Regions from separate parts of the Shinella oryzae genome, predicted to be linked through region 1. Evidence: predicted binding sites of a transcription regulator. Region 1 holds the regulator's gene; each other region holds the start of a gene.
The links. The regulator PhoB, encoded in region 1, activates phosphate uptake and scavenging genes when phosphate is short. The targets are predictions, from matches to a motif close to TGTCATNNANCTGTCAT.

Region 1 (7,734 bases):
GATGCTGGTCAGCCTCATCGCCGCCTCCTCCATCGCCATCCTGACGACGGTCGGCATTGTGGCCTCCATGGCGACGGAAGCCATCCATTTCTTCAACATGGTTCCGGCCTGGGAGTTCTTCTTCGGCACGACCTGGGATCCGCGCTTCGCCGCGGCGGGCGCCACGGCCTCCTCCGGCCAGTTCGGCCTGATCCCGCTGCTTGCCGGCACGCTCTATATCGGCTTCGTCGCCATGCTGGTCGCCGTGCCGGTCGGCCTCTTCGCCGCCATCTACATGTCGGAATATGCTTCGCGGACCGTGCGTTCCATTGCCAAGCCGCTTCTCGAAGTGCTCGCCGGCATCCCGACCATCGTCTACGGCTTCTTCGCCCTCATCACCGTCGGCCCGTTCCTGCGCGATATCTCAGCCCAGCTGAACGGCCTGGTCACCGGCAATTATGCAAGCTTCATCCAGGCGCAGAGCGTTCTGACGGCCGGCATCGTCATGGGCATCATGCTGATCCCCTACGTCTCGTCGCTGTCGGACGACATCATCACCGCCGTGCCGCGCGCCCTGCGTGACGGTTCGCTCGGTCTGGGCGCCACCCGCTCCGAGACCATCAAGCGGGTCATCATGCCGGCAGCGCTGCCGGGCATCGTCGGCGCTCTCCTCATGACCGCCTCGCGCGCCATCGGCGAAACCATGATCGTGGTACTCGCGGCCGGTGTCGCCGCCCGCATGCAGCTCAATCCCTTCGAGCCGATGACAACGGTGACGGTCAAGATCGTCAACCAGCTGACGGGCGACCTCGAATTCACCTCGCCGCAGACGCTGGTGGCCTTCGCGCTGGGCATCACGCTCTTCGTGATCACGCTCTGCCTCAACATCTACGCCCTCTACATCGTGCGCAAATACCGGGAGCAGTACGAATGAGCCAGGTCTCCACAAGCCCCGCCCTCGGCATCGCCACCAAGCCCGAACGCCGCGATATCGGCCTGCGTCGCCGTTACGCCGCCGAACGCCGCTTCCGCCTCTACGGCATGGCGGCAATCGCCTTCGGCCTGCTGTTCCTCTTCCTCCTGCTGTTTTCGGTCGTCTCCAAGGGCTACACCGCATTCCAGCAGACGATGATCACCATCCCGATCGAGTTCTCGGAGCAGATCATCGACAAGAACAACGAGCGCGCCACCAACCCGCAGAAGCTCGTGACCGCCAACTACCCTGTCGTTGCGCGCAATGCGCTCGCCAAGGTGCTCGGCGTCAGCGAGGACGACCGCGCCGGCCTGAAGGCCGTCAACGGCATGATTTCCGACAGCGTGCGCGTGCAGCTGCGCAACCTCGTGACCGCAGATCCGTCGATCATCGGCACGACGCAGACCGTGACCGTCCTGGCGCACGGCGATCTCGACTCCGCCTTCAAGGGCCAGATCGATCTCACCGTGCCGGAAACGAACCGCAAGGTCTCCGATAAGCAGGTCGGCTGGATGAACCAGCTTGCCGAGAGCGGCGCCCTTTCCAAGCACTTCAACACCGGCCTCTTCACCAACGGCGCATCGAGCCGTCCGGAGGCGGCAGGCGTGGGCGTGGCACTCATCGGCTCGCTCTACATGATGCTCATCGTGCTCGTCCTGTCGCTGCCGATCGGCGTTGCCGCCTCGATCTATCTTGAAGAGTTTGCCCCGAAGAACCGCTTCACGGATCTCATCGAGGTCAACATCAACAACCTCGCCGCCGTACCCTCCATCGTTTACGGTCTGCTCGGTCTCGCCGTCTTCATCAACTTTGCCGGCTTCCCGCGCTCGGCGGCCCTGGTGGGCGGTCTCGTGCTGACCCTCATGACGCTGCCGACGATCATCATCGCCACCCGCGCGGCGCTGAAGGCCGTGCCGCCATCGATCCGTTCGGCCGCGCTCGGGCTCGGTGCCTCCAAGATGCAGACCGTGTTCCATCACGTCCTGCCGCTCGCCATGCCCGGTATCCTCACCGGCACGATCATCGGCCTCGCCCATGCGCTCGGCGAAACCGCGCCGCTGCTCCTCATCGGCATGGTCGCCTTCGTCGCCGACGTTCCGGCAACGCCGATGGACCCGGCGACGGCGCTTCCGGTGCAGATCTACATGTGGGCGAACGAGGCCGAGCGCGCCTTCGTGGAACGCACGTCGGGAGCCATCATCGTGCTCCTCATCTTCCTCATTCTGATGAATGTCGGTGCGATCCTCCTGCGCCGCCGTTTCGAACGACGCTGGTAGAAGGACCGGTCATATGAACATGATGTCAGAAGCAGCAGTCGAGAAAGCCCTGGACAGACAAATGAACGACATTTCCTACAAGATGATCGGCAAGGACGTTTCGGTTTATTACGGCGAGAAGCGCGCCCTCTACGACGTCAACCTGAACGTCCGCGAAAACACCGTCACGGCGCTCATCGGCCCGTCCGGTTGCGGCAAGTCGACCTTCCTGCGCACGCTCAACCGCATGAACGACACGATCGACGGCTGCCGCGTCACCGGCCGCATCACGCTCGACAGCGACGATATCTACGATCCGAACATTGATGTCGTGGAACTGCGCGCCCGCGTCGGCATGGTCTTCCAGAAGCCGAACCCGTTCCCGAAGTCGATCTACGAGAACGTCGCCTATGGCCCGCGCATCCACGGCCTCGCCAAGGCGAAGGCCGATATGGACGCGATCGTCGAACAGAGCCTGCAGAAGGCCGGCCTGTGGAACGAGGTGAAGGATCGCCTGCACGAAGGCGGCACGGGCCTCTCCGGCGGCCAGCAGCAGCGCCTGTGCATCGCACGCGCCGTTGCCGTCAGCCCGGAAGTCATCCTGATGGACGAGCCCTGCTCTGCGCTCGACCCGATCGCCACCGCAAAGGTCGAGGAACTGATCCACGAGCTGCGCGCCAATTTCACGATCGTCATCGTGACGCATTCCATGCAGCAGGCGGCCCGCGTGTCGCAGCGCACCGCCATGTTCCACCTCGGCAACCTCGTCGAGGAGAACGATACCGACAAGATGTTCACCAACCCGGATGACCAGCGCACGCAGGACTACATCATGGGCCGCTTCGGCTGACGTTTTGGTCGCCTTAGCCCCAAGCAATTCCAGCAAAAGTGTGAAGCGGTTTTGCGTTCGGAATTGCGTCGAAAAAACACGTCTCGTGTATTAAGGACAGAACGATGTCATCGACCCATATCGTCTCGATCTACGATGAAGAACTGAAATACCTCTCCCGCCGCATTTCCGAGATGGGCGGCACGGCCGAGCAGATGGTGGCGGATTCCGTCCGCGCCCTCGTTTCCGCCGATGCGGCTCTGGCCCAGAAGGTCATTTCCGAGGATGTCATCCTCGACAATGCCGAGCGCCAGATCAACGAGAAGGCGATCGTCACCATCGCCAAGCGCCAGCCGATGGCGGCCGACCTGCGCGAAATCATGGGCACGATCCGCATCGCGGCCGAGCTGGAGCGCGTCGGCGACCTCGGCAAGAACACCGCCAAGCGTGTGATCGCCGTGCAGAGCTCGGGCATGCCGCGCAAGCTCGCGCGCGGTCTCGAGCATCTCGCCGAACTGGCGCTGATGCAGCTCAAGGAAGTGCTCGATGTCTTCGCCACCCGCTCGGTGGACAAGGCCAAGGCGATCCGCGAGCGCGACGACGAGATCGATGCGATCTACACCTCGCTGTTCCGCGAACTCCTGACCTACATGATGGAAGACCCGCGCAACATCACGCCCTGCACCCATCTCCTGTTCTGCGCCAAGAACATCGAGCGCATCGGCGACCATGCGACCAACATCGCCGAGACCATCTACTACATGGCGACGGGCTCCCAGCCCGAGGGCGAGCGCCCCAAGGACGACACCTCGACATCCGTCGTCACGGCGGATGTCTCCGAAGCTTCCGAATAAACTGGATAGGGTTCGCTACATGGTGCCCAGAATAGCCGTCGTGGAAGATGAGGAGGCGCTGAGCGTGCTCCTGCGTTACAATCTCGAGGCGGAAGGTTTCGAGGTGGATACGATCCTGTCCGGCGACGAGGCGGAGATGCGCTTGCAGGAGCGCATGCCCGATCTTCTCATTCTCGACTGGATGCTGCCCGGCGTTTCCGGCATCGAGCTGTGCCGGCGCCTGCGCCAGCGTCCGGAAACCGAGCGCCTTCCGATCATCATGCTGACGGCGCGCGGCGAGGAGAGCGAACGCGTGCGCGGCCTCGCCACCGGTGCGGATGACTATGTGGTCAAGCCCTTCTCCACGCCGGAACTCGTCGCCCGCGTGCGGGCCATGCTGCGCCGTGCCAAGCCGGAAGTGGTCTCCACGGTGCTGCGCTGCGGCGATATCGAACTCGACCGCGAGACGCACCGCGTTCACCGCCGCACGCGCGAAGTGCGCTTGGGCCCGACGGAATTCCGCCTCCTGGAATTCCTGATGACCTCGCCCGGCCGCGTCTTCTCGCGTTCGCAGCTTCTCGACGGTGTCTGGGGGCATGACATCTATGTCGACGAGCGTACCGTCGATGTGCATGTCGGACGCCTGCGCAAGGCGCTCAACTTCGCCAACATGCAGGATGTCATCCGCACGGTGCGCGGCGCCGGCTACTCGCTGGAAACCTGAGCGAACACAATTCCTCCCAAGGACGGAAATGGGCCCTTCGGGGCCTGTTTGCGTTCCGGTGGGCCGCACAAACAAAAACGGAGCCTTTCGGCCCCGTTTCTATTCTTCCGTCGCCGATCTTACCGTGCCCGGCGGCGCTCGGCCGAAGGCTGGTAGGCGAGGCGCTGGTGGTAGGTGCAATAGGGCGAGTTGTCAGGGGACTCGCAGCCGCAGAAATGGAAGTCGTCGTTCAGCGGGTCGCCGATCGGCCACTTGCAGGTGCGCTCGGTAAGCTGCGTCAGCTCCAGCTTGCGCGACATCGGCACCACGACGTTCTTGCCGCTGATCACGACGGGCAGGTTCTCGGCCTGAGCATCGAAATCGGTGTCGATCTCATCCTTGGCAAGGGCGTTGCCCACCGGCCGGCTGACCGGACGGGGCGCGTTGGCCGGACGTGCGGTAAAGTTCGAGGGGCGCGGGGTGGTCTGCGCCGGGCGCTTCGGGCGGGCCGAAGCGGGCGTGCCGCCGGCCTTGGCGCGACCCGGCAGGTTGAGCCGGTGCACCTTGCCGATCACGGCGTTGCGGCTCACGCCGCCGAGCTGTGCCGCGATCTGGCTGGCACTGAGGCCCTCGCTCCAGAGCTTCTTGAGTTTCTCGACCCGCTCGTCTGTCCAGTTCATGCTCTCGTCTCCGTTCGGCGCTCGCTGTGCGGGAATCCCTCATCGCGCCACGAACGAATCCGTAGCCTGAGCGCCCTAACTCTGGTGGTGACTAGTTCCGCCGCATGCAGTCTAGTAATTGACCCTTAACCTAGAGTTCGGGGGACTCTGTGACAAGAGTCGGGGGAATCGGGGCGAATCGATTTCAGAGTTTTCCCCAACTTGCTGGTAGGGTGTGACTCGATAGCGACACTGTCCATGCATGCTGCGAATCCTCACCTTGCGGGAGGTTCAGTGCGATTTGGAGCTATGCATTTTATTGACATCACGGACTGAAATGCCGATAGTGCAGCATGCCGCCGAAAGGCGGCTTTTGATTTTTCTGGCAACCGGAAAGTCAAGCCCCCGAATTTCTTTTCCGCATCCCTTTTGGAGGATACGCGCCATGGCCGATGCCGCGCCGCTCTATGAAACCTATATGCGTGCGCCGCTCCGGTTCACGCACGGGGAGGGCGTCTGGCTGATCGACGAGAACGGCGAGCGATATCTCGATTTCGCCGCCGGCGTGGCCGTCAGTTCGCTTGGCCACGGCCATCCCCATCTCGTTTCCGCGCTGAAGGAGCAGGCCGACAAGGTCTGGCACCTCTCCAATCTCTATGAGGTTGCGGGCCAGGAAAGCCTCGGCCGCCGGCTGACGGACGCGACCTTCGCCGAAAAGGTGTTCTTCACCAATTCGGGTGCGGAAGCGCTGGAATGCGCGATCAAGACCGCGCGCCGCTATCATTTCTCCAAGGGGCATCCCGGCAAGTTCCACATCATCACCTTCGAAGGCGCGTTCCATGGCCGCACGATCGCGACCATCGCCGCCGGCGGACAGGAAAAGTACATCGAGGGCTTCGGCCCCAAGGCCCCGGGCTTCCTCAAGGTTCCCTTCGGCGACATCGCCGCCGTCAAGGACGCGATCACCGAGGAAACCGCGGCGATCCTGATCGAGCCCGTCCAGGGCGAGGGCGGCCTCAGGCCGGTGCCGAAGGAATTCATGCAGGAGCTGCGCCAGCTCTGCGACGAATACGGCCTGCTGCTCATCCTCGACGAGGTGCAGACCGGCGTCGGCCGCACGGGCCGCTTCTTCGCCTATGAGCATTCGGGCGTCGCACCCGACATCATGGCGATCGCCAAGGGTATCGGCGGCGGCTTTCCGCTCGGTGCGTGCCTGGCAACGGCCGAGGCGGCATCCGGCATGGTGGCCGGCACGCACGGCTCGACCTATGGCGGCAATCCGCTCGCCATGGCCGTCGGCAACGCCGTGCTCGACGTGGTGCTCGCCGATGGTTTCCTGGAGCATGTGCGCGATGTCGCGCTGGTCTTCCGCCAGGGCCTCGCGGCGCTGCAGGACCGCTTCCCCGACATCATCGAGGACGTGCGCGGCGAGGGCCTGATGCTCGGCATCAAGGCGCGCATTCCGGTCGCCGATCTCCTGAAGGCGGTTCGCGCCGAAAGGCTGCTTGCCGTGCCGGCGGGCGACAATGTGCTGCGTCTTCTGCCGCCGCTGATCACCACGGCGGAAGATGCACGCGAAGGGCTCGCCCGCATCGAGCGGGCCGCCGAAAAGCTGAGCGCCGCCAAGGCCGCCTGAGCGCATAAGGGACTGGGACAGGACACATCATGGCCAAGCATTTTCTCGATCTTTCCGCCGTTTCGGAAGGCGATCTCCGCGTCATCATGGACGATGCGCATGCGCGAAAGGCCGCTAACAAGGCCGGCACCGAAGCCAAGCCGCTGGCCGGCAAGATGCTGGCGATGATCTTCGAGAAACCGTCCACCCGCACCCGCGTTTCGTTCGATGTCGGCATGCGCCAGCTCGGCGGCGAGACGCTGTTCCTGTCGGGCACGGAAATGCAGCTCGGCCGCGCCGAAACCATCGGCGATACGGCCAAGGTCCTGTCGCGCTATGTCGACGCGATCATGATCCGCACGACCGACCATGCGCGCCTGCTGGAGCTGGCCGAGCACGCCACGGTTCCGGTCATCAACGCGCTGACGGATCTCACCCACCCCTGCCAGATCATGGCCGATATCATGACCTTCGAGGAGCATCGCGGCTCCACCAAAGGCAAGACCTTCACCTGGACGGGAGACGGCAACAACGTGCTGCACTCCTTCGTCGAGGGCTCGGCGCGTTTCGGCTACACCATGAAGATGGCCGTGCCGATGGGCTCCGAGCCTGATGACAAGATCCTCAACTGGGCGCGTGACAACGGCGGCAACATCCTGCTCGGGCACGATGCCGAGGCGATGGTCGACGGCGCCGATCTCGTCGTCACCGATACCTGGGTCTCGATGAACCAGGAGCACCGCGCCCGCGGTCACAACATCTTCCAGCCCTATCAGGTCAACCCGCAGCTCATGGCGCGCGCCGGCAAGGACGCGCTCTTCATGCACTGCCTGCCCGCCCATCGCGGCGAGGAAGTCACCGACGAGGTCATCGACGGCCCGCAGTCC
Region 2 (7,734 bases), 130 kb from region 1:
CGCGGGATCCTCGACCTGCTCGCACACGGCGACGCGGAAACCGAGCGCGATGAGCCGTTGCAGATAATCGTCCGCCGCATGGACCGGCACGCCGCACATGGGGATGTCGAGGCCCATATGCTGGCCGCGTTTCGTCAGCGTGATGCCGAGCGCGCGCGAAGCGTCCACGGCATCCTGAAAGAACAGCTCGTAGAAATCCCCCATGCGGTAGAACAGCATGCTGTCGGGATTGGCCGCCTTGATCTCGATAAACTGCTCCATCATCGGCGTGGCCGATGCGCGGCTTTCGTCGGAGGCGAGTTCGGCCGTCGACAGGATATCGTTCGGTCGTGCGATCTGGTCGTTCACGGAGAGTCAGTTCTTCCTAAAAAAGAGGTGTCACCCTAGCCATGTGCCGCTATAGAAAACAACACCTGCGTGGAGGTGTGGGCCTATCGCCCACAGGAGTATGAAGGGGGACAGCATGCCGGGAACCGACAAATCCGATCGCCAGAAGGCCAGCGTCACGGACATCGAAGCGCTGGATTTCCACTCGTCCGGCCGTCCGGGCAAGTTGGAGATCACGCCGACCAAGCCGATGGCGACGCAGCGCGACCTGTCGCTCGCCTATTCGCCCGGCGTCGCCGTGCCCGTGAAGGCCATCGCCGAAGACCCCTCCACCGCCTACGACTACACCACGCGCGGCAACATGGTCGCCGTCATCTCGAACGGCACGGCCATTCTCGGCCTCGGCAATCTCGGCGCGCTCGCCTCCAAGCCGGTCATGGAAGGCAAGTCCGTCCTCTTCAAGCGCTTTGCCGACGTCGATTCCATCGACCTCGAGGTCGATACGGAGAATGTCGACGAGTTCATCAATTGCGTGCGCTATCTCGGCCCCTCCTTCGGCGGCATCAATCTCGAGGACATCAAGGCGCCCGACTGTTTCATCATCGAGAGCCGCCTGCGCGAGCTGATGGACATCCCGGTCTTCCACGACGACCAGCACGGCACCGCCATCATCGCCGCCGCCGGCCTCATCAATGCGCTGGCGCTGACCGGCCGCGACTTCAAGACGACGAAGCTCGTCTGCAACGGCGCGGGCGCGGCCGCCATCGCCTGTATCGAACTCATCAAGGCGATGGGTTTCGCGCCTGACAACGTCATCCTCTGCGACACCAAGGGCGTGATCTACCAGGGCCGCGAAGACGGCATGAACCAGTGGAAATCGGCCCATGCGGTCAAGACCGACCGCCGCTCGCTGGCCGAGGCCATGGCCGGCGCCGACGTGGTGTTCGGCCTCTCGGCCAAGGGCGCGTTCTCCGAAGAGATGATCCGCTCCATGGCGCCGCGCCCGATCATCTTCGCCATGGCCAATCCCGATCCGGAAATCACGCCCGAGGAAGTCGCGCGCATCCGCGACGACGCCATCGTGGCGACGGGACGCTCGGATTATCCGAACCAGGTCAACAACGTGCTGGGCTTCCCCTATATCTTCCGCGGCGCGCTCGACGTGCGGGCGTCGACCATCAACGATGCGATGAAGATCGCCGCCGCCGAGGCGCTGGCCCATCTCGCGAAGGAAGACGTGCCCGACGATGTGGCCGCCGCCTATCAGGGCGTGCGCCCGCGTTTCGGCGCGCAATACATCATCCCGGTGCCCTTCGACCCGCGCCTCATCTCGGCCATTCCCGTCGCCGTGGCCAAGGCGGCGATGGAAACCGGCGTGGCGCGCAAGGACATTCCCGACCTCGACGCCTATGCGCGCGACCTGAAGGCGCGGCGCGACCCGATCGCCTCAACGCTGCAGCAGATCTATGCCCGTGTGCGTCGCCAGCCGAAACGCGTCGTCTTCGCCGAGGGCGAGGAAGAGCAGATGATGCGCGCCGCCGTGTCCTATGCCAACCAGCAGCTCGGCACCGCCATCCTCGTCGGCCGCGACGACCGGATGCGCGAAATCGCCGAGCGCGCCGGCATCGATCTCGACCGGCCCGGCATCCAGCTGCTCAATGCCCGCATCTCGACGCGCAACGACGCCTATATCGACTATCTCTATGCCCGCATCCAGCGGAAGGGCTTCCTCTACCGCGATGCGCAGCGCATGATCCATAACGACCGCAACCATTTCGCGGCCTGCATGGTGGCGCTCGGCGATGCGGATGCGATGGTGACGGGCCTCACCCGCAACTATTCCACCGCGCTGGAAGACGTACGCCGCTGCATCGATCCCAAGCCCGGCCATCGCGTCATCGGTGCGTCGCTGGCGCTCTGCCGCGGCCGCGCCGTGCTGGTCGCCGATACCGCCGTGCACGACATGCCCTCCTCGGAAGAACTGGCCGATATCGCGGAAGAGGCTGCAGGCCTTGCCCGCCGCCTGGGCTACGAGCCGCGCGTGGCGATGCTGGCCTACTCCACCTTCGGCCATCCGTCGGGCGAACGCTCCGAGCGGGTGCGCGAAGCGGTGAAGATCCTCGATCGCCGCCGCGTCGATTTCGAATATGACGGCGAGATGGCGGCCGACGTGGCGCTCAATCCGCGCATCATGGAGCAATATCCGTTCTGCCGTCTCTCCGGCCCCGGCAACGTGCTGGTGATGCCGGCGTTCCACTCGGCGTCGATCTCGACCAAGATGCTGCAGGAACTCGGCGGCTCCACCGTCATCGGCCCGCTTCTCGTGGGCCTCGATAAATCGGTGCAGATCGTCTCGATGGGTGCGAAGGATTCGGACATCGTCAACATGGCGACGCTGGCCGCGTATAATTCGGGCGGTTGAGGCAGTAGGCAGTAGGCAGTAGGCAGTAGGCGAAGCGCAACACATCTAACGGCTATTGGCTACTGCCTAACTCCTAATTCCTCAGCTCGCGAACCGTCCGGCATCCGCGCCATAGTAGTTGAGATAGCGACCGGAAATCTGGCCGATCGGCAGGACGATCAGCACATCCGTCGTGTTGAAGGCGTGGTCCACGACCGCGCCGCTGCCGATCGTCGCGCCGAGCCTCAGGTAGCCCTTCACGAGCGGCGGCATGGCCACCAGCGCCTTGCGCGCATCGATGCCTTCCGCCGGCATCAGGTCCATGACGCGGAAGAGTTCCGGCCGGGCCGAAACGCTCCAGTCGTCCTTGGCCTGCACATTGTGGTGCAGGAAGGAAAGCGCCAGCGCGTGCTCCTCCGGCACCGTGCCGTGGAAGGAGGCGCAGCCGAACATCACGTCCACGCCATGTTTCAGCGAATAGGCCCAGGCGCCCTGCCAAAGCAGCTCGACCGTGCGCTTGGTGCGATAGGCCGGCAGCACGCAGGAGCGGCCGAGCTCCATGAAACGCTTGTCGGGATGGCGGGCGACCAGCGCATCGACATCGAACTCGGACTGCGAATAGAACCCGCCGGAAACGGCCGCCACGTCCTGCCGCAGCAGCCGATAGGTGCCGACGATCTGTTCCTCGGCATCGCCCTCGATTGCCGTGTCGAGCACGAGCAGGTGATCGCAGACCATGTCCCAGGCGTCGATGTCGCGCTTGCGGCGCACGGCATCGTGCGAAAGCTGGGCGTTCATCTCCTCGACGAAGACGCGGTAGCGCACGGCCTGCGCGGCATCGATCTCGGAGACGGAGCGGGCCAGACGGGTTTCGAGATTGCCGATGCGGCCGAGCACGTCCGACGCCGGCCGTTCCGTTGCGGGGGCCGGCTTCTGGGCGATCTCCACGGGAGCGAGGGTCTGGGAGAGTTCGAGCGTCATGGCAGTCTACCCGTTGATGAGCTTCGCGACTTTAATCACGATTCTGCAACAGGATAATGACGTAAAGCCGGCTTGGATAGGGCAAAGCCGCCGGGGTGGCCGCCGGGGTGGCCGTCAGGCCTGCGACCGCCGGGAGAGCCGGCCGATTTCCCCCAGAAGGCGCGCGGGATCGGCGGGCTTGGCCAGCACCGCATCGGCGCCGATGGCAAGGAGTTCCTGCCCGAGGCTCGCGCGGCTATCGGCCGTCAGCACGATGACGGGAAGGCGGGTACCGCCGTCGTCGCGACGCACGATCCGCGCGATCATCTCCTGCGCCTCCCCGCCCGGCATGCCGAGATCGGTGACGATCAGGTCGGGTGTGAAGGGCCCGGCATCCGTCGCCCCGCCGAGCGCGGAAACGAGGGCTGGATAATCCGGCACGTGGCGTACCGTATGGCCGGCACGCTCCAGGACCGAGCGCACCAGCATGGCATTGACCGGATCGTCCTCCGCCAGCAGGATCCGGATGCCCGAGGAGGCCGCCGCACGCGGGTCCGGCGCCACCGGCGGCGGATCCTTCAGGATCGGGCGGTTGTCGTTGATCGCGTCGCGCACCTCGACCCCCTTCATCCGGCCGCGCAGCACCTCGACAAGCGAGCGTTCGCGCAGCGGCCGGATCAGCCAGGAATCATACCCCTCGCCCTTGCCGATGGCGCGGCTGCCGCGATCCTCGGGATTGACGAGATAGATGCGGCGGGCGGCGCTCTCGCGCAGATAGGCCATGTCGGCCAGCTCGCGGCGGAAGACCCCGGCCAGGCGGTTGTCCACGATGATATCGGTGAGGGTTTCTCCCCGCGCGGCCAGATGGCGCACGACGTTTTCGGCCTCCTCGACGGAGGTGGCGAGATGGCAGGCGCCGCCGAGCGCGCCGATGGTGCGCACCAGCGCCGCCGAGGCGGGGCCCGCCGGCGCGAGCAGGAAGACGAGGCTGCCGCGCAGCACGCTCTTGCGCGTGCCGCGAGAGGGGCGCATCCGCGCCTCGACCGGCATGCGGATGGTGAAGGTGCTGCCCCGGCCGGGGGCGCTCTCCAGCGTCAGTGCGCCGCCGGCCTCGGAAAGGATACGCGCCGAGATGGCGAGCCCCAGCCCCGTGCCGCCGCTGCGCTGCGCCGCACTGCCGGTCTGTTCGAATTCCTCGAAGATACGGGCCTGCTCGTCCGGCCGCATGCCGGGCCCCGTATCCGTCACCCGGATGACGATGGCATCGCCGTCGAGCACCGTTTCCAGCAGGACACCGCCCGTATGGGTGAATTTCACGGCATTGCCGACGACATTGTAGAGCACCTGGCGCAGGCGCGCGGCGTCGTAGAGAAGAAGGCCCGGCACGTCCGCGGAGACGAACGAGCCGATCTCGATCCCCTTTTCATGGGCGCGCGGCGACAGCATCTCCACGACGCTTTCGAGCATCGGACGCACCGGCTCTTCCGAAGGCCGCAGCTGGAAGCGGCCTGCCTCGATGCTGGAGAAATCCAGGAGGTCGTCGACGAGCTGCACGAGCGCGTGCCCGGACTGGCGCATGCCGACGAGGTAGTTCTTCTGCTCGGCGGTGAGCCTGGTCTGGCCCAGGAGATGCGACATGCCCAGGATGCCGGAAAGCGGCGTGCGGATTTCGTGGCTGACGGTGGCCAGCAGGCGGGACTTGGCGGCACTCGCCGCCTCCGCGCGCTGGCGGGCCTTCTCGCGCTCGCCTTCTGCCCGGCGCTCCTCCGTCACGTCGCGCGCAATGGACTGCACCACCAGTTCGCCGGACGCGGGATCGCGCACCGTGACATCGTGCCAGGAATAGATGCGCGTGCCGGACGCGGTTTGCACGTCGACATCGTAGCGATGCGCGCTTGCCTGCGAACGGAAGGAGAGGCCGAGCGCCTCCAGCGTGCGGCCTTCGACATCGGCGACGCCCGTCAGCGCACCCAGAACGGCATTGGCCCGCAGGATGCGCCCATCAAGGGTGCGGGTGACGATGATATCGCCCAGCACGTCATGGATCGCGGAAAGGATTTCGGAGGTTTCGCTGCGCTCCCAGCCGCGGTCGTGCACCGTCTCGACGCCGACGGCCGGCCGGCGGGACAGGAAGAGGAATGTCGCACCGGCAATGCCCGCAAGGCCAAGACCGGCAGCCGCGATGTAAAAGCCCGACGCCATGCCGGTGACGAGGACCAGCACGGCGCAAAGCAGGCCGACGCCGGCGATGACGGTGCGGATCGCCGCATGGCTTTCCCGCGCGGGTGCGGCGGACGTTGAGGCGTCCTGCGTCGCTTCTCCATCCGGACGGCCGCGAGCCGGCCGGGACGGCGCCTCGGCGAATTCGGCCTGAAGCCGGCTCTGTAGCTTGACGGGTTCGCTCATGGGATCCGCTTATCACGCGGACCGTTCAAATCGGCTTCAGCAAGTCGCTAAAAGTTTAGCGATCCCTGCGGCGCAGCAGAAGCAGCTCGTCGAGGATCACCAGGCCTGCGCCGATGGTGATGAAACTGTCGGCGAGATTGAACACCGCGAAGGACCACGTCTCCGTATAGAACAGGATATAGTCGATCACATAGCCGAAGAGCGCCCGGTCGATGAGGTTGCCGAAGGCACCCGCGATGATGAAGGCGTAGCCGGCATGGGCGAAGCCGCGCTCCTTCGGCGTCTGCCGCCAGAGCCAGGCGACAAAAGCCACGACGAAGAGGCGCAGCGTCACGATCAGCCAGCCCTCCAGACCTGACAGCATCGAGAAGGCGACGCCGTAATTGTAGGTGCGGTATAGCGCCAGCATAGGCACGACATGCACCGCCTCCTGGAAGGGAAGCCACATCTCGACGGCGAATTTCACCGCCTGATCGAGCAGCAGCGCCAAAAGGATGACGATGATGACCGGCACCGGCCGGGACATGAGGGGAATGCGGTTGGTCATGCGCGGTCGTCCAGCGTCAGCAGATGGCGGCGCGCTTCGAAGAGCATGACGCCGGTGGCTATGGCGAGGTTGAGCGAATCCGCAAGACCCGCCTGCGGAATGCGGGCCAGCGCATCCGCCTCGCTCGCCAGCGTATCCGGCAGGCCGGACTGCTCGTTGCCCATCAGGAGCACGACGGGCTTCGTCTTGTAGTCGACGGTGCGGTAATCGACGGCGCCGGCAAGATGGGTCGCAACGACGCGCACGCCCGCCCCCTTCTTCCAGGCGAGGAAGTCCGCCACGCTGGCCCTGGCCAGCGGCACGGCAAAGACCGATCCCATCGTGGCGCGCACGGTCTCCATCGAGAACGGGTCGGTGCTTTCGCCGACGAGGATCACGCCGCTCGCACCCGCGGCATCGGCCGTGCGGATGATCGTGCCGAGATTGCCAGGATCGCGAACGCGATCGAGCGCAACATAGGTCTCGCCGTTTCCGGGCCTCACGTCGCGCAGGTTCGTCCAGCGCTGGGTGAAGATGCCGACGACCATCTGCGGATTGTCGCGCCGCGTGATCGAGGCGAGCACCTTCTCGCTCACCTCCAGCACCAGCCCACCGCGCGCCACCGTCTTCGTCGCACATTGCACGACCTGCGGCTTGTCCTTGACGTTCTTGGCATAGACGAGCGTGCGGATCTCGAAGCCGAGCTCCAGCGCATCGATGACGAGCTTGAGGCCTTCGGCCATGAAGCTCTTCGTCTCGTCGCGGTGCTTCTTGTCGGACAGCGCCTTGATGTCCTTGACGATCGGATTGGCGAGGCTCGTGACCTCCTTGACCTGCCCGACGCGGCGCGTTCCCTGGTGATCGTGGCTCATGCGCTGATCCATCGGCTGAAGAGGGAGGTGGAGAGCGCGCGGCCGGCTTGCCGGCCGTCCGTGCCGCTCTCGCGGATGACGAGTTCGCCCGATTCCACCGTGCCGCCGGCGCCGCGCATCGTCTCGCGCATCAGCTCGTGGATCGAATAGAAGCTCGCGCGGATCGAATAGGCCGTCAGCACGAGGCCGATGGCTTTCGGCGACAGGATCTCGCGGCAGACATCGAGCATCAGCGGCAGATG
Region 3 (7,734 bases), 1.3 Mb from region 1:
CGCCAGCGCCGTAAGCCCGGCGGTGACGGCCACGGACACGCAGCAGCAGGTGCCGGATGAGGTGAAGGTCGAAGAGGTGAAGGTCGAAAATACGCAGCAGACCGCCTATGTGGCCGCCGACCCGGTCGATGCCGTCGGCGACATTCTCGGCAAGGCGGAGAGCGGTGACGTCCAGGTCTCGTTGTCCTCGGATCATCTCAAGAACGGCGACAGCTTCCGCATCTCGGTGACGAGCCGCACGGGCGGCCATCTCATCCTGTACGACGTCGACAAGGACGGCAAGGCGACCCAGATCTTCCCGAACGAAGCGGCGCAGAAGATCACGCGGCTGGCGCCGGGCACGCCGATCACCATTCCCGACGATTATTACGGCTTCGATTTCGAGGCGGAAGGGCCGAGCGAGAATGTGCTGGTCGCCATCGTCGTCGCCGACGACGTCGATCTCACCGCGGTCGCGCCGAACGATTACGGCCTGACCAAGGAACTGGATGCCCGCACCACCATCGCCGACATCGCCGGCACGCTCAAGCAGGCCTGGACGCGCGATGTGGAAAACCGCAGCGTTGACTGGTCGCTTGGCCTCCTGAAATACACCGTCTACTGAACCACCTGGCCGCCGCGGCTTTCCGCCACGGCGGGGCGGTCGACACGACGTTGCAAAAGCTGTTTTCCCGTGCATTTTCCGGGTTGACCATAAACACCCTCCTGCCTATGTTCCGCCCACTTCCGCGGGGCGCTTCGCACCGCTTGGGAGCGCGTAGCTCAGCCGGTAGAGCAACTGACTTTTAATCAGTAGGTCCAGGGTTCGAATCCCTGCGCGCTCACCACCTGAATTTCTTGAATTATCCGCTTCTCTCAACGTTCGGGTGTCGGTCTTCGCTTTACGCGTCGTTGATGTTGCACGCTTTGCTCATGTTGCTTTGCTGCCTTCAGCCGCATGCCTTCCTCACCCGAGGTTTGACAAGTGCCGTGCGGGTGGTACATCGGGACCGGGCTGTTCGGCGGGGGCCGGATGTCTTCTTGTGATCTGTTTTATAGCGTTATTCGGTCCCGAAGCGGTTCGTTTCTGGGGAATAGCGGCAGTTCATTTTTAGCGCGGGGATAACCATTTCATGAAATACGGGCTTTTTGCACTTCTCATCACCCTTGGGCTCTCGGTACCGGCCTCGGCGGCGCTTTCCGGGTTCTATGATGCGAGCGAGCAGGTCCAGGCGGTCGTCGGCAGCGACAAGGTGTCCTTCGCCATGGGCGGGCGGCCGTTCGATACGCTGGAGCAGGTTCGCACGCGCGACAATGGGCAGATCGAATGGCGCGTGCAGAATTCTGAATGCTACGTCATCGTCACGCTGACGCCCGTTCCGCCCGCCGGACCGGGAAAGACGACCTATGAGGTCGCCAATGTCTCGGCCTGCGAGGGCAGCGATCTGGAAGGCGCGGAGTCGGGCTTTTGAGGGCTTGGCCCCGGGCCTGTCGTGCTGTTGCCGATTGCGCTGAGTTGGCCGGAGTATGTCCGGTGACGTTGCTGTCACCGGATTTTTTTTGTTTTGATCAGCCGGAAATGGCGGCGAAGACCAGGTAGAACAGCGCCGAAATGGCGGCGGCCGAGGGCAGGGTGATGATCCATGCCCAGACGATGTTGCCGGCGAGGCCCCAGCGCACCGCCGTGACGCGACGGGCCGCGCCGACGCCGATGATGGCGCCCGTGATGGTGTGCGTGGTCGAGACGGGAATGCCGAGCCACGTTGCCGCAAAGAGGGTGATCGCGCCGCCGGTTTCCGCGCAGAAGCCCTGCATCGGGTTGAGGCGGGTGATCTTCGAGCCCATCGTGTGCACGATGCGCCAGCCACCCATCAGCGTTCCGAGCGCCATGGCCGCCTGGCAGGTGATGACCACCCAGAACGGCACGTAGAATTCTCCGCCGAGATAGCCCTGCGAATAGAGAAGCACCGCGATGATGCCCATGGTCTTCTGCGCGTCGTTGCCGCCATGGCCGAGCGAGTAGAGCGAGGCCGAAATGAACTGCATGACGCGGAAGGTGCGGTCGACGGCAAACGGCGTCTGTCGCACGAAGATCCAGGACACGGTGAGGACCAGGATCAGGGCGAGGAAGAAACCTATGGCGGGCGACAGGAAAATGGCGCTCGCCGTTTTGATCAGGCCGCCCCAAACGACGGCGTCGAAGCCCGTCTTGGCGAGACCTGCACCGACCAGTCCGCCGATCAGCGCATGCGAAGAGCTTGAGGGAATGCCGAAGATCCAGGTCACGACATTCCAGATGATCGCCCCCATGAGGGCGGAGAAGATCACGAGCGGGCTGACGATGGAGGGATCGATGATGCCCTTGCCGAGCGTTTCGGCGACATGCAGGCCAAAGAACAGGAAGGCGATGAAATTGAAGAACGCCGCCCACATGACGGCATATTGAGGGCGAAGAACGCGCGTGGAGACGATGGTGGCGATGGAGTTCGCCGCGTCGTGCAGGCCGTTCAGGAAGTCGAAGAGCAGCGCGATGCCCACGAGGGCGATGAGCAGCGGCAGGGCGAGGGTGGCGTCCATCAGACGTTCTCAATCACGATGCCGCTAATCTCGTCTGCCACGTCCTCGAAGCGGTCGACCACCTTCTCCAGTTCGCTGTAGATCTCGCTGCCGATGATATAGGCCATCGGGTCGGTCTTGCCGTAGGTCTTGAAGAGCTCCTTCACGCCCTGATCGTGCAGTTCGTCGGAACGGCCCTCGACGCGGGTGACTTCCTGGGCGATGGCGCTGAGACGGTCGGCATGAACGCCGACCTTGTCGAGCAGCGGAATGGCTTCGGCGACGAGATGGGCGGCCTTGACGACCGCCGCACCCATTTCCTGCATGCCGGGCTGGAAGCTCGTCTGTTCGTAGAGGCGGATGGTCTTGACCATCTTGTGCATCATGTCGATCGCATCATCCATCGACTGGATGAGGTCCTTGATGTCGCCGCGGTCGAAGGGCGTGATGAAACTGCGGCGCACCGCAAGCAGGACCTCGGCCGTGATCGCGTCCGCCTCGTCTTCCAGCGCGACGATGCGGTCGCAGTGCTTTTCCATGTCCGGGCCGCCGGCCAGGACGGCCTGTAGCGCCTCGGCGGCACCGACGACGGTGCGGGAATGCCGCTCGAAGAGATCGAAGAACCGGTCTTCACGCGGCATGAGTTTGCGAAACAGCGAGAGCATGGGTGCCCCTTACGTGGCTGGGGTTGTCATGTCGCTGTCATAATTGAGCGCCCATGCGCTGGAAAGCCCGGATTCGGGCTTGTCCCAATTCTCTCAAAGCCTGTGGAAAACTTCGATAGCCGGCTTACTGCACGATCTTAAAGGGCTGTTCGCTGATGGCGACGGCACCACTTGCCGTGTCGCGAAAGCGGTAGCGCAGCACGTAGTCGCCGGCGGGCGGGCCGCTCAGCTTGAGCGTCAGCTTGGCGAAGACCTCTTGGTTGCGCACCGTTCCCTTGAAATCGAAGGAGCCGAAGGCCTTCTGTTCGGCGAGTTTCGCACCCTTCGTATCGAGCAGTTCGAAGTCGACGGTGAAGTGGGACTCCAGATTGCCGCCCTCGCCCGCACGCCAGGTAAGACCCACCGGCTCGACGTAGGAAATCAAGGTTTCGCCGGACTTGAAGTCGGAGGTCGGGCGCGTGGCATACATGCCGTATCCCTCGGGCGGAGCCGCGACGAAGACGGCCTTGCCGATCGTAAAAGGAAGCGTGGCGGCGAAGGCGCCGAAGGCGTCGCGGATGGTGTTGTGGGCGCCCACGGGATCACCGGCCACGGCTTGCTCCTCAGCTTTCTTGGCGGCATCGGCAAGCGGCCCGGCGAGCGCCGGTGATGCCAGGGACGCGGCAAGAAACAGGGGCAACAGTGACTTCGACACGAACATTCCGTCTTCCTCCAGCCGATTTCGGCAAGATGCGGAGAAGCGTGGCAACAGTCAAGAACGCCTCGGCGACTGTACCCGGTCAGCTTTTCCAGAACAGCGGCGTCAGGAGGACGAGCACGGTGAGGATTTCCAGACGGCCGAGCAGCATCAGAAACGACAGGAGATAAAGGGCCGCGTCGTGGAAACCGGCGAAGGTTCCGGCCGGGCCGATGGCCTCCGTGACGCCGGGGCCGACGTTGGAGAGCGAGGTGGCGGCCGCCGAGATGGCCGTCAGCACGTCATAGCCCATGAGGCCGAGCAGAATGGCGCCGATCGCGGACAGGCTCACATAGGTCAGGAAGAACAGGAAGACGGTGCGCTGGAAATCGGCATCCACCGTCATCGTCCCGTAGCGCACGGCGTGGATGCCGTCGGGATAGATCAGGCGATAGAGGCCGGTGCGCATGAAATTGAACAGGATGATCAGCCGATAGGCCTTGAGACCACCGGCCGTGGAGCCCGAACAGCCGCCCATGAAGGTCGCAACGAAGGCGAGCGCCACGATGAAATGGCCCCATTTCGTATAGTCGTCGCTGACGAAGCCTGTCGTGGACAGGATCGAGGACACGGTGAAGAAGGAATGCGCCAGCGCCTCGTGGAAGGAAACACCGTTCTGCAGCCGCTGGAAGATGCTGGCGGCGATGGCGAACAGCACGAGGTAGCCGAGGAAGACGCGGATCTGCGGATCGCGCCAGGCGTCGATCCGGCCGCGCACCATGAAGAGGATGAGCACCGAGAAGGGCAGGCTGGAGAGCGTCATGAAGAACGTGGCGGCCCACAGGAGCGGCAGGCTCTTGAAGTAGCCGAAGGAGGCATCATGCGTCGAAAGCCCGCCGGTCGCCACCGTCGACATGGCGTGGTTCAGGGCGTCGAAGCGGCTCATGCCCAGCGCGGCATAGGTGACGGTGCAGATCAGGGTGATCGCCACGTAGATGGCGAGGAAGGCGCGCGTATAGCTGGCGATGCGGGCAAACGGCTTGTCGGCGGTGTCGGACGATTCCAGCTTGAAGAAGGACATGCCGCCGACGCGCAGGTAGGGCATGATGAAGAGGCCGAGCGCCAGGATCCCGACGCCGCCGAGCCAGTGCAGCAGCGACCGCCACATCAGGATGCCGGGAGGCGCGTGATCGAGGCCGACGATGACGGTGGACCCCGTCGTGCTGATCGCCGAGACCGATTCGAAGAAGGCCTGCGCGTAGCTGAGCTTCATTGAGGACAGCCACAGCGGGATCGAGCCGATGATGCTGGCCGAAAGCCACAGCATGTTGACGACAAGAAAGCCCATGCGCTTGTTGAACGGCGGCGGGCCGGCGCGGGTGGCCGCGGCCGTGGCAAGCGAAAGGCCGCCCGTGAAGAAGGCGGACAGGAAGAAGACTTCCGAATCGGGATGGCCGTAGTAGACGTCGATGAAGGCCGGGACGAGCATCGCCACGGACATGTACATGCCGGCAATGGCGGCGATATTGATGGCGGAACGGAAGATCGTGGCGTTCAAGGTTGGTCTCGATGAGGCCATCTCGGCCAGGGCGGGTGGAAACCGTCGCGTTGATATGCCATAGCCTCTGCGACGTCTAAACTCAAGGACGCCCCAGGTGCGGGATCGGCGGCGGGATCGGTTGCGCCGCGCCGCGCTGGGCGCGCCACGGGATCGTATAAGGGTCGGAAGAATGATCGTCCTCGTCTGTCTCTGTCCTTGCCGAAGGCACGACATGCAGCCTACCGAACCGCATTCCAACCGAAGACGGACCACAGAATGACATCCGACGTCGACGCAGCCCTGGACGCCTTGCGCGGGCTCTTTCCTGAAACGCCGCTCCAGCTCAACGAGCATCTCTCCGCCCGCTATGGTGCCGAGATCTATCTCAAGCGCGAGGATCTCTCACCGGTGCGCTCCTACAAGATCAGAGGGGCATTCAATTTCCTGCGCAAGGTGCTGGCCGATCCGCAGGGCGCGCGCAGTTTCGTCTGCGCGTCCGCCGGCAATCACGCGCAGGGCTTCGCCTTCGTCTGCCGCCATTTCGGCGTGCCGGGCGTGGTCTTCATGCCGGTGACGACGCCGCAGCAGAAGATCGACAAGACCCGCATGTTCGGCGGCGAATTCGTTACGATCAGGCTCGTCGGCGACTTTTTCGACCAGTGCTACAAGGCCGCCCGAGACCATGCCGAGGCCACCGGTGCGCTGATGGTGCCGCCCTTCGACCACCGCGACATCATCGAGGGGCAGGCGACGGTGGCGGCCGAGATCGCCGCGCAGCTCGGCGAGGGCAGGCTGCCCGATCTCGTGGTTCTGCCGGTCGGCGGCGGCGGGTTGGCGTCCGGGGTCACCGGCTATTTCAGAGACGTAATCGATCCCTCGGGTTTCCTGTTTTGCGAGCCGGAGGGCGCGCCGAGCCTCAAGCGCAGCCTGGAGCGCGGCGCGGTCGTGACGCTCGACAAGGTGGACAACTTCGTCGATGGGGCGGCCGTCGCGCAGATCGGTGCGCTCAACTTCGATGCGCTGAAGCGCTTCTCCTCCGACCAGGTGATGCTGCTGTCGGAGAATGCGATCTGCGTGACGATGGTCGACATGCTCAATGTGGAGGGCGTCGTGCTCGAGCCTGCCGGGGCGCTGTCGCTGACGGCGCTTGAGGCGCTCGGACGTGAGGCGCTTGCAGGCAAGACGGTGGTCGCGGTCGTCTCCGGCGGCAATTTCGATTTCGAGCGCCTGCCCGACGTCAAGGAGCGCGCGATGCGCCATGCGGGCCTGAAGAAGTACTTCATCCTGCGGCTGGCCCAGCGCCCCGGCGCGCTGCGCGATTTCCTCAACATGCTCGGGCCCGACGACGATATCGCCCGCTTTGAGTATCTGAAGAAATCGGCCCGCAATTTCGGCTCCATCCTGATCGGCATCGAGACGAAGGCGCCGGAGAATTTTACCGCGCTGAGGGCTGCCTTCGATGCGGCAGGGCTCGGCTATCAGGACATTACCGAAAACGAGATCCTCGCCAACCTCATCATCTAGGAGAGCCGTCAGCATGGCGCTCTGCACTTGGAGGGGGCCATGGCCTGTGGTAGCAATCGGACATGGCTTCTTTCTTCTCAAAACTCTTCGGTCGCGGCGGCGGCTCGGCATCTCCGGCAAAGGTTGCCGAGGAAACCGAGGCCTATAACGACCTTCTTCTCGTCGCAGCCCCGATCCAGGAGGGCAGCCAGTACCGTCTGGCCGGGCGAATCGAAAAGCACGACGGCGACAGGGTGCTGGTCCGCAGCTTCATCCGCGCTGATATCTTCACCTCGCGCGACGACACGGTGGCCACGGCGTTCCGCAAGGCCAGGCAGATCGCCGACCAGCATGGCGCATCGCTTTTCGCCGATGGCGTGGAGAGCCGGCAGGTCTAACGTCCAGCCGACCGGAACCGTTCTTCCGAAAAATTGGCGACCGTTACGCAAGCGTGCTGGAGAACGATCGCGTTTGCCTGTATCGGCTGAAACATCATTGAATGCGGCCGCCCGGGAGGCGGTCGATGACGCGACGGGCCGGCCATGGGAACTGAAAATCTGATCCTGCTTCTCATCGAGGCCGGATTCTATTTCGTGTTTATGGTGGCGATCCTGCATATGCGCCACCAGCTTGGCATCGGGGTCTTCGTCGCGGCCCTCGGCGTAATGCACTTCCTAGAGACCTATCTCGCCGCCGTCTTCTATATCGAGCTGCCGTTCGGCGTCATCTCTCCGGGTTCATCCGTGCTGTTCTCCGGCAAGCTGATGATGATCCTGCTTCTTTACGTTAAGGAGGATGCGGCCGTCGTCCGCGCG
Region 4 (7,734 bases), 560 kb from region 1:
GTCATGAAGAACAGCACGCCGATCAGCGCCCCGCCGCCGGCACGCATGGAGAGTTTCAGGTCGCGGGCGAGGAGGGCGATCATGCGGGAACCTTGGCGAACAGCAGCGGTGACGCCTGTTCACCCCCCTCATCCGACCCTTCGGGCCACCTTCTCCCCGGCGGGGAGAAGGAAACAGGAAACGTTTGCGATTTTCCCCTTCTCCCCACCGGGGAGAAGGTGCCGGCAGGCGGATGAGGGGGGATCGAGGCATATGCAGGCGTCATCACCACACCGTCTCCGCCACGCCCGTAAACCCCGTCATCCGCAGTTCCCTCACCCCGTCGAGCCCGAGCGGCTGGTGCGTTGCGGCGATCGCGATGCCGCCGCGCGACAGATGGGCCGTCACCAGCCCGGCGAACATGCTTTCGGCCGCCACGTCCAGCGCAGCCGTCGGCTCGTCGAGGATCCAGACCGGGCGCCAGGCGACGAGCAGCTTGGCCATCGCCATGCGGCGCTGCTGGCCGGCGGAGAGCGTGCCGAAGGGCAGATGCACGATTCCACCAAGCCCCACCCTGTCGGCCGCCTCATCGACGGACAGGCCCGCGCCGCCGGCGAAATCGCCAAGGAAGGCTTTCCAGAAGGTGAGGTTCTCGTCGACGGTCAGTTCGCGCTTCATGGCGTTGCGGTGGCCGAGATAGTGGGCGGCTTCGGCGAGACGCTCCACCGGTTGCGCTGCAGCAAGAAGCCGCGCCGTGCCGGCCTCCGCGGCCAGCAATCCGGCCAGCACACGCAAGAGCGTCGACTTGCCCGAGCCGTTCGCACCCGTGACGACGAGCGCTTCGCCGCTGGCGATTTCGAAGGAAATATCCCGGAAAATCAGGTCTTCGCCGCGCCTGGCGCTCAATCCTTCGGCGACGAGCCGCATGGTGCTTCACTTTCCCTTTACGACCTGGGTCGCAATGCAAAAAAATTGTGCCGTTTTACCGTTCGGCGCTCTGGATCGTTCCTTAGAAATTATCTATAACGCCCGCAACACGCCAGCGGTCGGCGTGAATATCATCCAAGCGCCGAACACGGGAATGATTTCCGCGTACGGACAGCGGAAATGACCGCACCCGCATCCCATTCGCGCTAAACGCGCACGGGCGTTCGTACGTCAGATTTCTGGCGCCAGACGAGACGGGGTATCAAGTGTCCAAATCCCTAGACAGTTTCAATTGTCGTTCGGTCCTCACGGTCAACGGCAAAGACTATGTGTATTACAGCCTGCCCAAGGCTGAAGCGAACGGCCTCGCCGGCATCTCCAAGCTGCCCTACTCCATGAAGGTGCTCTTGGAAAACCTGCTGCGCTTCGAGGACGGCCGTTCGGTCACCAAGGAGCAGATCCTCTCCGTCGTCGAATGGCTCAAGAACAAGGGCACCGTCGAAAACGAGATAGCCTATCGCCCGGCGCGCGTGCTGATGCAGGACTTCACCGGCGTTCCCGCCGTCGTCGACCTCGCCGCCATGCGCGACGCGATGGTTTCGCTCGGCGGTGATCCGGAAAAGATCAACCCGCTCGTTCCCGTCGACCTCGTCATCGACCACTCCGTCATCGTCGACGAATTCGGCACGCCGACCGCCTTTGCCCGCAACGTCGAGCTCGAATACGAGCGCAACGGCGAGCGCTACCGCTTCCTCAAGTGGGGCCAGCAGGCCTTCAAGAACTTCCGCGTCGTTCCTCCGGGCACGGGTATCTGTCACCAGGTCAATCTGGAATATCTGGGCCAGACGGTCTGGACCAAGGAAGAAGACGGCGAGACCATCGCCTACCCGGATACCTGCGTGGGCACCGACAGCCACACGACCATGATCAACGGTCTCGGCGTCCTGGGCTGGGGTGTGGGCGGCATCGAAGCCGAAGCCGCCATGCTCGGCCAGCCGGTCTCCATGCTGCTGCCCGAGGTCATCGGCTTCAAGCTGACCGGCAAGCTCAAGGAAGGCGTCACCGCGACCGACCTCGTGCTGATGGTCGTGCAGATGCTGCGCAAGAAGGGCGTGGTCTCGAAGTTCGTCGAATTCTTCGGCCCCGGCCTCGACAACATGACGCTCGCCGACCGCGCGACGATCGGCAATATGGGCCCGGAATACGGCGCGACCTGCGGCTTCTTCCCGGTCGACAGCGAAACCGTCAACTACCTCACCATGTCCGGCCGCGAAGAGCAGCGCATCGCACTCGTCGAAGCCTATTCGAAGGCCCAGGGCATGTGGCGTGACGGCGACGGCGCCGACCTCGTCTTCACCGACACGCTCGAACTCGACCTCGGCGACGTCGTTCCGGCCATGGCCGGCCCGAAGCGTCCGGAAGGCCGCATCCCGCTCGAGAACATCGCATCGGGCTTCGCCACGGCGCTTGAGAACGACTACAAGAAGCCCGGCCAGCTTTCCACCCGCTACGCCGTCGAAGGCACCGACTACGACCTCGGCCATGGCGACGTCGCCATCGCCGCCATCACGTCGTGCACCAACACGTCCAACCCGTCGGTCCTCATCGCCGCCGGCCTGCTCGCCCGCAACGCCGTCGCCAAGGGCCTGAAGACCAAGCCCTGGGTCAAGACGTCGCTGGCACCGGGATCGCAGGTGGTGGGCGAATACCTTGCCAAGTCCGGCCTCCAGGCCGATCTCGACACGCTCGGCTTCAACCTCGTCGGCTTCGGCTGCACGACCTGCATCGGCAATTCCGGCCCGCTGCCCGCACCGATCTCCAAGACGATCAACGACAAGGGCCTGATCGCCGCCGGCGTCCTGTCCGGCAACCGCAACTTCGAAGGCCGCATCTCGCCGGACGTGCAGGCGAACTACCTCGCCTCCCCGCCGCTCGTCGTGGCCTACGCCCTGGCCGGCACGGTCCAGAAGGACCTGACGACGGAACCGCTCGGTGAAGACCAGAACGGCAACCCCGTCTACCTCAAGGACATCTGGCCGACCTCTCAGGAAATCCAGGAATTCATCCTGAAATACGTCACCCGCGCGCTCTATGCCGCGAAATATGCCGACGTCTTCAAGGGCGACGCCAACTGGCAGGCCGTTCAGGTGCCGGATGGACAGACCTATGCATGGGACGACCAGTCGACCTACGTGCAGAACCCGCCCTACTTCGTGGGCATGGGCAAGACCGGTTCGGGCCTCAAGGACATCAAGGGCGCCCGCGTCCTGGGTCTCTTCGGCGACAAGATCACGACCGACCACATCTCGCCGGCCGGTTCGATCAAGGCGGCCTCGCCTGCCGGTGCCTACCTCACGGAAAACGGCGTCGCCGTCGCCGACTTCAACCAGTACGGCACGCGCCGCGGCAACCATGAAGTCATGATGCGCGGCACCTTCGCCAATATCCGCATCCGCAACCACATGCTCGGCCCGAACGGCAAGGAAGGTGGCTACACCATCCATTACCCGACGAAGGAAGAGCTTTCGATCTACGATGCGGCCATGAAGTACAAGGCCGAGGGCGTTCCGCTCGTCATCTTCGCCGGCGTCGAATACGGCAACGGCTCGTCGCGCGACTGGGCGGCCAAGGGCACCAACCTGCTCGGCGTGAAGGCCGTGATCGCCCAGTCCTTCGAGCGCATCCACCGCTCGAACCTCGTCGGCATGGGCGTGGTGCCCTTCGTCTTCGAGGAAGGCACGAGCTGGGCTTCGCTCGACCTGAAGGGCGACGAGATCGTCACGATCGAGGGCCTGGAAGGCGACATCAAGCCGCGCGAGAAGAAGATCGCCAAGATCACCTACTCCGACGGCACGGTGAAGGACGTACCGCTGCTTTGCCGCATCGATACGCTCGACGAGGTCATGTACATGAACAACGGCGGTATCCTGCAGACCGTTCTTCGCGACCTCGCCGCCTGAGCGATCCGGCCTGAAAGAGACGATGCCGGGGCTTTAGCCCCGGCATTTTTCGTTTTGGGGTGCGTTTCGCCCTTCCGAACGCAAAATCGGTTCATGTTTTGCCGGATTTGCCCCCCAAAATCTCACTCCATCGTGACTTCCTGTTGAAGCCGCAACGGCGTATGACGGGCTCGAAAAGGCCGGCCCATGCCGGTGCTCCATTGGGAATGATCATGCCGAGACCGCATCTTCCGGAATGTCTGGCGATCCTGCTGACGCTCGCTGCCGGCGCTGCCCATGCGCAGGAGGCCGTCGCGCCCAAGGGTGTGGTCGAACTCTTCACCAGCCAGGGCTGCTCGTCCTGTCCGCCCGCCGACAAGGCGCTGGAAACCCTGGTGCGCGAGGGCGAGGTCGTGGCGCTTGCCTATCACGTCGATTACTGGAACTATCTCGGCTGGGCCGACACGCTCGCCTCCAAGGACAATACCGACCGGCAATATGCCTATGCCCGCATGTTCGGCCGCAACGGCGTCTACACGCCCCAGGCCGTGCTGAACGGCCGCGAGCACATCAACGGCGCCAATATCTCCGGCATCCGCGACCGCATCGGCGCCCTGTCCACCGAAGGCAAGGGCCTGAAGGTGCCGGTCGACGTGGCCGTGGCGAACGACGAGTTGCGCATCCGCGTCGGCGCCGGCGAAGGCAAGGCCAACATCGTCATCGCCTATTTCGAGCGCGAGCGGACGATCAACATCGACAAGGGCGAAAACCGCGGCAAGACGGTCAACTACTGGCACGCCGTGACCTCGATGGAAACGATCGGCATGTGGGAAGGCAAGGAAACCAATCTCGTGCTTCCCGCCGACATGCTGAAGAAGAAAAAGAAGGCCGGCGGCTGCGCCGTGCTGGTCCAGCGCATGAAGACGGCGGACACGCCCGGCGCCATTCTGGGCGCCACCGTGCTCACGGGCGAAAAATCTTCGCGATAGGCGTGGAGGAAGGTCCGGCCCGGCTTCCTCGAGGGGCTGGGGCTTGAGGGTTCGAAGAGAGACGGACCGGACCTGGACGAAGCTGCCGGCAACGGAATACAAGGCAGCTCCGAGTGACGCGCTCCCTGCAAACCTGCTTTGTGCACAAGGCAGCAGGCCGGCGTGAGCGGACAGCGGGACTGTCGTCTCAAATTTGGGCGTCTGTTTGTCTGAAATGCGGCGGGACCGCTTTTTTGCGAAATCGCAAGTCTCGGCGCTTCGGCTTGCATTTCAAGGCCACTCAGGCAAACTGTCACCGTGCCGTCATACAGCAGGTACGGAGATTCGATGACAGATCAGCCGGATTTGCAGGCGTCCAACGTCGTGGTCGACCTCAGGGAATACCGCAGCAGCAAGGATCCGCTGCCGGTCACCTTCGATCGCAGGGAGCTCGACGCAATCCTCTGGGTCTATGGCCGCATGGTCGGCGAGGGTGCCTGGCGCGATTACGCGATCGACCATATGCGCGACCGGGCGGTGTTTTCCATCTTCAAGCGCTCCGGCGAAATGCCGCTCTACCGCATCGAGAAGGACCCCAAGCTCGCCGCCAAGCAGGGTGCCTACAGCGTCATCAACCAGCACGGCACGATCCTGAAACGCGGCCACGAGTTGAAGCAGGTGCTGAAGGTCTTCGACAAGGTGCTGCGTCTCGTCGAGACCTAGAGCTTTTCCGGTGAACTCCGATTCACCGGAAATGCTCTAGATTCCTGTTTTTACCGCATTATCCGACGCCGAAGCGACTTCGCTTCGGCTGGAAATGCTCTAGGCAGCGCCCCGGGATTTCACCACCGCGTTTTCATGCCATCGTGCCCGGATAATCCGCCGCCGACGGCTCCGTTTCCGCGCCGTCGCCGAGCGCGCGCTGCATGAACACCGTATCCAGCCAGCGGCCGTGCTTGAAGCCCGTCGCCTTCATGTGGCCGCTGTGCTCGAAACCCGCGGCGGCGTGAACGGCGATGGAGGCGGGATGCGCCCCGCCGATGACGGCCACCATCTGGCGGAAGCCGAGTGCCGTGCACCGGCGGATGAGCTCCGCCAGAAGCGCGCGGCCGACACCCTTGCCGCGTGCCTCCGGCGCCAGATAGACGGAATCCTCGACAAGCCAGCGATAGGCCGGGCGCGTGCGGAAGGCGGAGGCATAGGCATAGCCCAGAATGAGGCCGGTTTGCTCCACCGCCACGATATAGGGATAGCCCTTGCCGGTGATCGCCGCAAAGCGCGCCGCCATCTCGTCGGGCGATGGCGGATCGATCTCGTAGCTCGCCACGCCGTTCAGCACGGATTCGCGGTAAATCTCGGTGAAGGCGGCGATGTCGCCGGAAACGGCGGTGCGGATGATGAAGTTCATGGGCGCCGGCAGCTGTTGAAAGGTCCGACGCCTTTTGCGTCCGCGCCGGGCGGAAATCAAGACCAGGACGGGGATGAGGTTAACCCTCACCCCCGAACCGGTTCATTGCTTTGTGCCTCCGCCGCAGGCGATCAGGCGCCGTAGACGATGAGGAGGTCCTTGGCGTCGATCTGGTCGCCGGCCTTGACGAGCACCTCGGAGATCGTACCGTCCTTCTCCGCATGCAGCGCCGTTTCCATCTTCATCGCCTCGATGGAGAGCAGCACGTCGCCGGCCTTGACCGCCTGGCCGGCCGAAACGGAGACCGTCGAGATGACGCCCGGCATCGGCGCGCCGAGATGGGCGGCATTGCCGTTGTCGGCCTTACGGCGGACGGCGGACGAGGCGGCGCGGTTGCGGTCCGGCACCTTGATGAGGCGCGGCTGGCCGTTCAGCTCGAAGAACACCTTCACCATGCCCTGCGCATCCGGCTCGCTCGTCGCCTGGTGCAGGATGACGAGCGACTTGCCCTTCTCGATCTCCGGCTGGAGTTCCTCGCCGGCCGACAGGCCGTAGAAGTAGGCCGGGGTCGGCAGCACGCTAACGGGGCCGTACAGGTCCGCGGCCAGCGCATAGTCGGTGAAGACCTTCGGATACATCAGGTAGGAGGCGAATTCGAAATCGTCGACCTTGCGCTCCAGCTTCTCCTCGATCGCCGTACGCTCGGCATCGAGATCGGCCGGCGGCAGGAGCGAACCGGGCACTTCGGTATAGGCCGCCTCGCCCTTCAGCGCCTTCTTCTGCAGGCCTTCCGGCCAGCCGCCCGGAGGCTGGCCGAGATCGCCGCGCAGCATGGAGACGACCGATTCCGGGAAGGCGATGTCCTTGGCCGGGTTCTCGACATCGGCGACGGTGAGATCCTGGCTGACCATCATCAGCGCCATGTCGCCCACCACCTTGGACGACGGCGTGACCTTGACGATATCGCCGAACATCTGGTTGGCGTCGGCATAGGCCTGGGCGACCTTGTGCCACCTGGTCTCAAGGCCCAGCGAACGGGCCTGCTCCTTGAGGTTGGTGAACTGGCCGCCCGGCATCTCATGCAGGTAGACTTCGGAGGCGGGCCCCTTGAGGTCGCTTTCGAAGGCGGCATACTGGAAGCGCACGGCCTCCCAGTAGAAGGAGATGCGGCGGATCCATTCGGGATCGAGACCCGGATCGCGCTCCGAGCCCTTCAGCGCCTCGACGATGGAACCGAGGCAGGGCTGCGAGGTGTTGCCGGACAGCGCGTCCATCGCCGCATCGACCACGTCGACGCCGGATTCGACAGCCGCCAGCACCGTGGCGGCCGCAATGCCCGACGTATCATGCGTGTGGAAATGGATGGGCAGGTCGGTCGCCTCGCGCAGCGCCTTGAACAGGACGCGCGCGGCCGCGGGCTTCAGGAGACCCGCCATGTCCTTGACCGCGATCATGTGCGCGCCGGCCTTTTCCAGCTCGGCGGCAAGAGCTGTATAGTATTTCAGGTCGTATT

Region 2: olsB (l-ornithine N(alpha)-acyltransferase) is a predicted target of PhoB. The motif match lies at 3,755-3,771, and genes of this name have one in related genera.
Region 3: K6301_RS07145 (DUF47 domain-containing protein) is a predicted target of PhoB. The motif match lies at 3,225-3,241, and genes of this name have one in related genera.
Region 4: K6301_RS14270 (DUF2794 domain-containing protein) is a predicted target of PhoB. The motif match lies at 5,125-5,141, and genes of this name have one in related genera.

What each region holds. Positions count from the first base shown of each region.
Region 1 is NZ_CP081987.1:148,747-156,480, forward strand. Features, by position in the region: gene pstC (phosphate ABC transporter permease subunit PstC) at 1-913, shown strand, start outside; gene pstA (phosphate ABC transporter permease PstA) at 910-2,229, shown strand; gene pstB (phosphate ABC transporter ATP-binding protein PstB) at 2,243-3,058, shown strand; gene phoU (phosphate signaling complex protein PhoU) at 3,163-3,891, shown strand; gene phoB (phosphate regulon transcriptional regulator PhoB) at 3,911-4,594, shown strand; gene K6301_RS00755 (GcrA family cell cycle regulator) at 4,714-5,253, opposite strand; gene K6301_RS00760 (aspartate aminotransferase family protein) at 5,678-6,868, shown strand; gene argF (ornithine carbamoyltransferase) at 6,898-7,734, shown strand, end outside.
Region 2 is NZ_CP081987.1:15,269-23,002, reverse strand. Features, by position in the region: gene mutS (DNA mismatch repair protein MutS) at 1-348, opposite strand, end outside; gene K6301_RS00115 (NADP-dependent malic enzyme) at 464-2,749, shown strand; gene olsB (l-ornithine N(alpha)-acyltransferase) at 2,831-3,709, opposite strand; gene K6301_RS00105 (hybrid sensor histidine kinase/response regulator) at 3,824-6,094, opposite strand; gene lspA (signal peptidase II) at 6,150-6,641, opposite strand; gene K6301_RS00095 (TrmH family RNA methyltransferase) at 6,638-7,492, opposite strand; gene K6301_RS00090 (class I SAM-dependent methyltransferase) at 7,489-7,734, opposite strand, start outside.
Region 3 is NZ_CP081987.1:1,421,360-1,429,093, reverse strand. Features, by position in the region: gene K6301_RS07165 (caspase family protein) at 1-604, shown strand, start outside; tRNA gene K6301_RS07160 (tRNA-Lys) at 752-827, shown strand; gene K6301_RS07155 (hypothetical protein) at 1,113-1,451, shown strand; gene K6301_RS07150 (inorganic phosphate transporter) at 1,549-2,556, opposite strand; gene K6301_RS07145 (DUF47 domain-containing protein) at 2,556-3,200, opposite strand; gene K6301_RS07140 (hypothetical protein) at 3,325-3,900, opposite strand; gene K6301_RS07135 (TrkH family potassium uptake protein) at 3,980-5,434, opposite strand; gene ilvA (threonine ammonia-lyase) at 5,693-6,940, shown strand; gene K6301_RS07125 (HlyU family transcriptional regulator) at 7,003-7,317, shown strand; gene K6301_RS07120 (GGDEF domain-containing protein) at 7,462-7,734, shown strand, end outside.
Region 4 is NZ_CP081987.1:2,913,387-2,921,120, forward strand. Features, by position in the region: gene ccmB (heme exporter protein CcmB) at 1-83, opposite strand, end outside; gene ccmA (heme ABC exporter ATP-binding protein CcmA) at 265-906, opposite strand; gene acnA (aconitate hydratase AcnA) at 1,173-3,866, shown strand; gene K6301_RS14265 (DUF1223 domain-containing protein) at 4,076-4,834, shown strand; gene K6301_RS14270 (DUF2794 domain-containing protein) at 5,162-5,536, shown strand; gene K6301_RS14275 (GNAT family N-acetyltransferase) at 5,670-6,221, opposite strand; gene pyc (pyruvate carboxylase) at 6,353-7,734, opposite strand, start outside.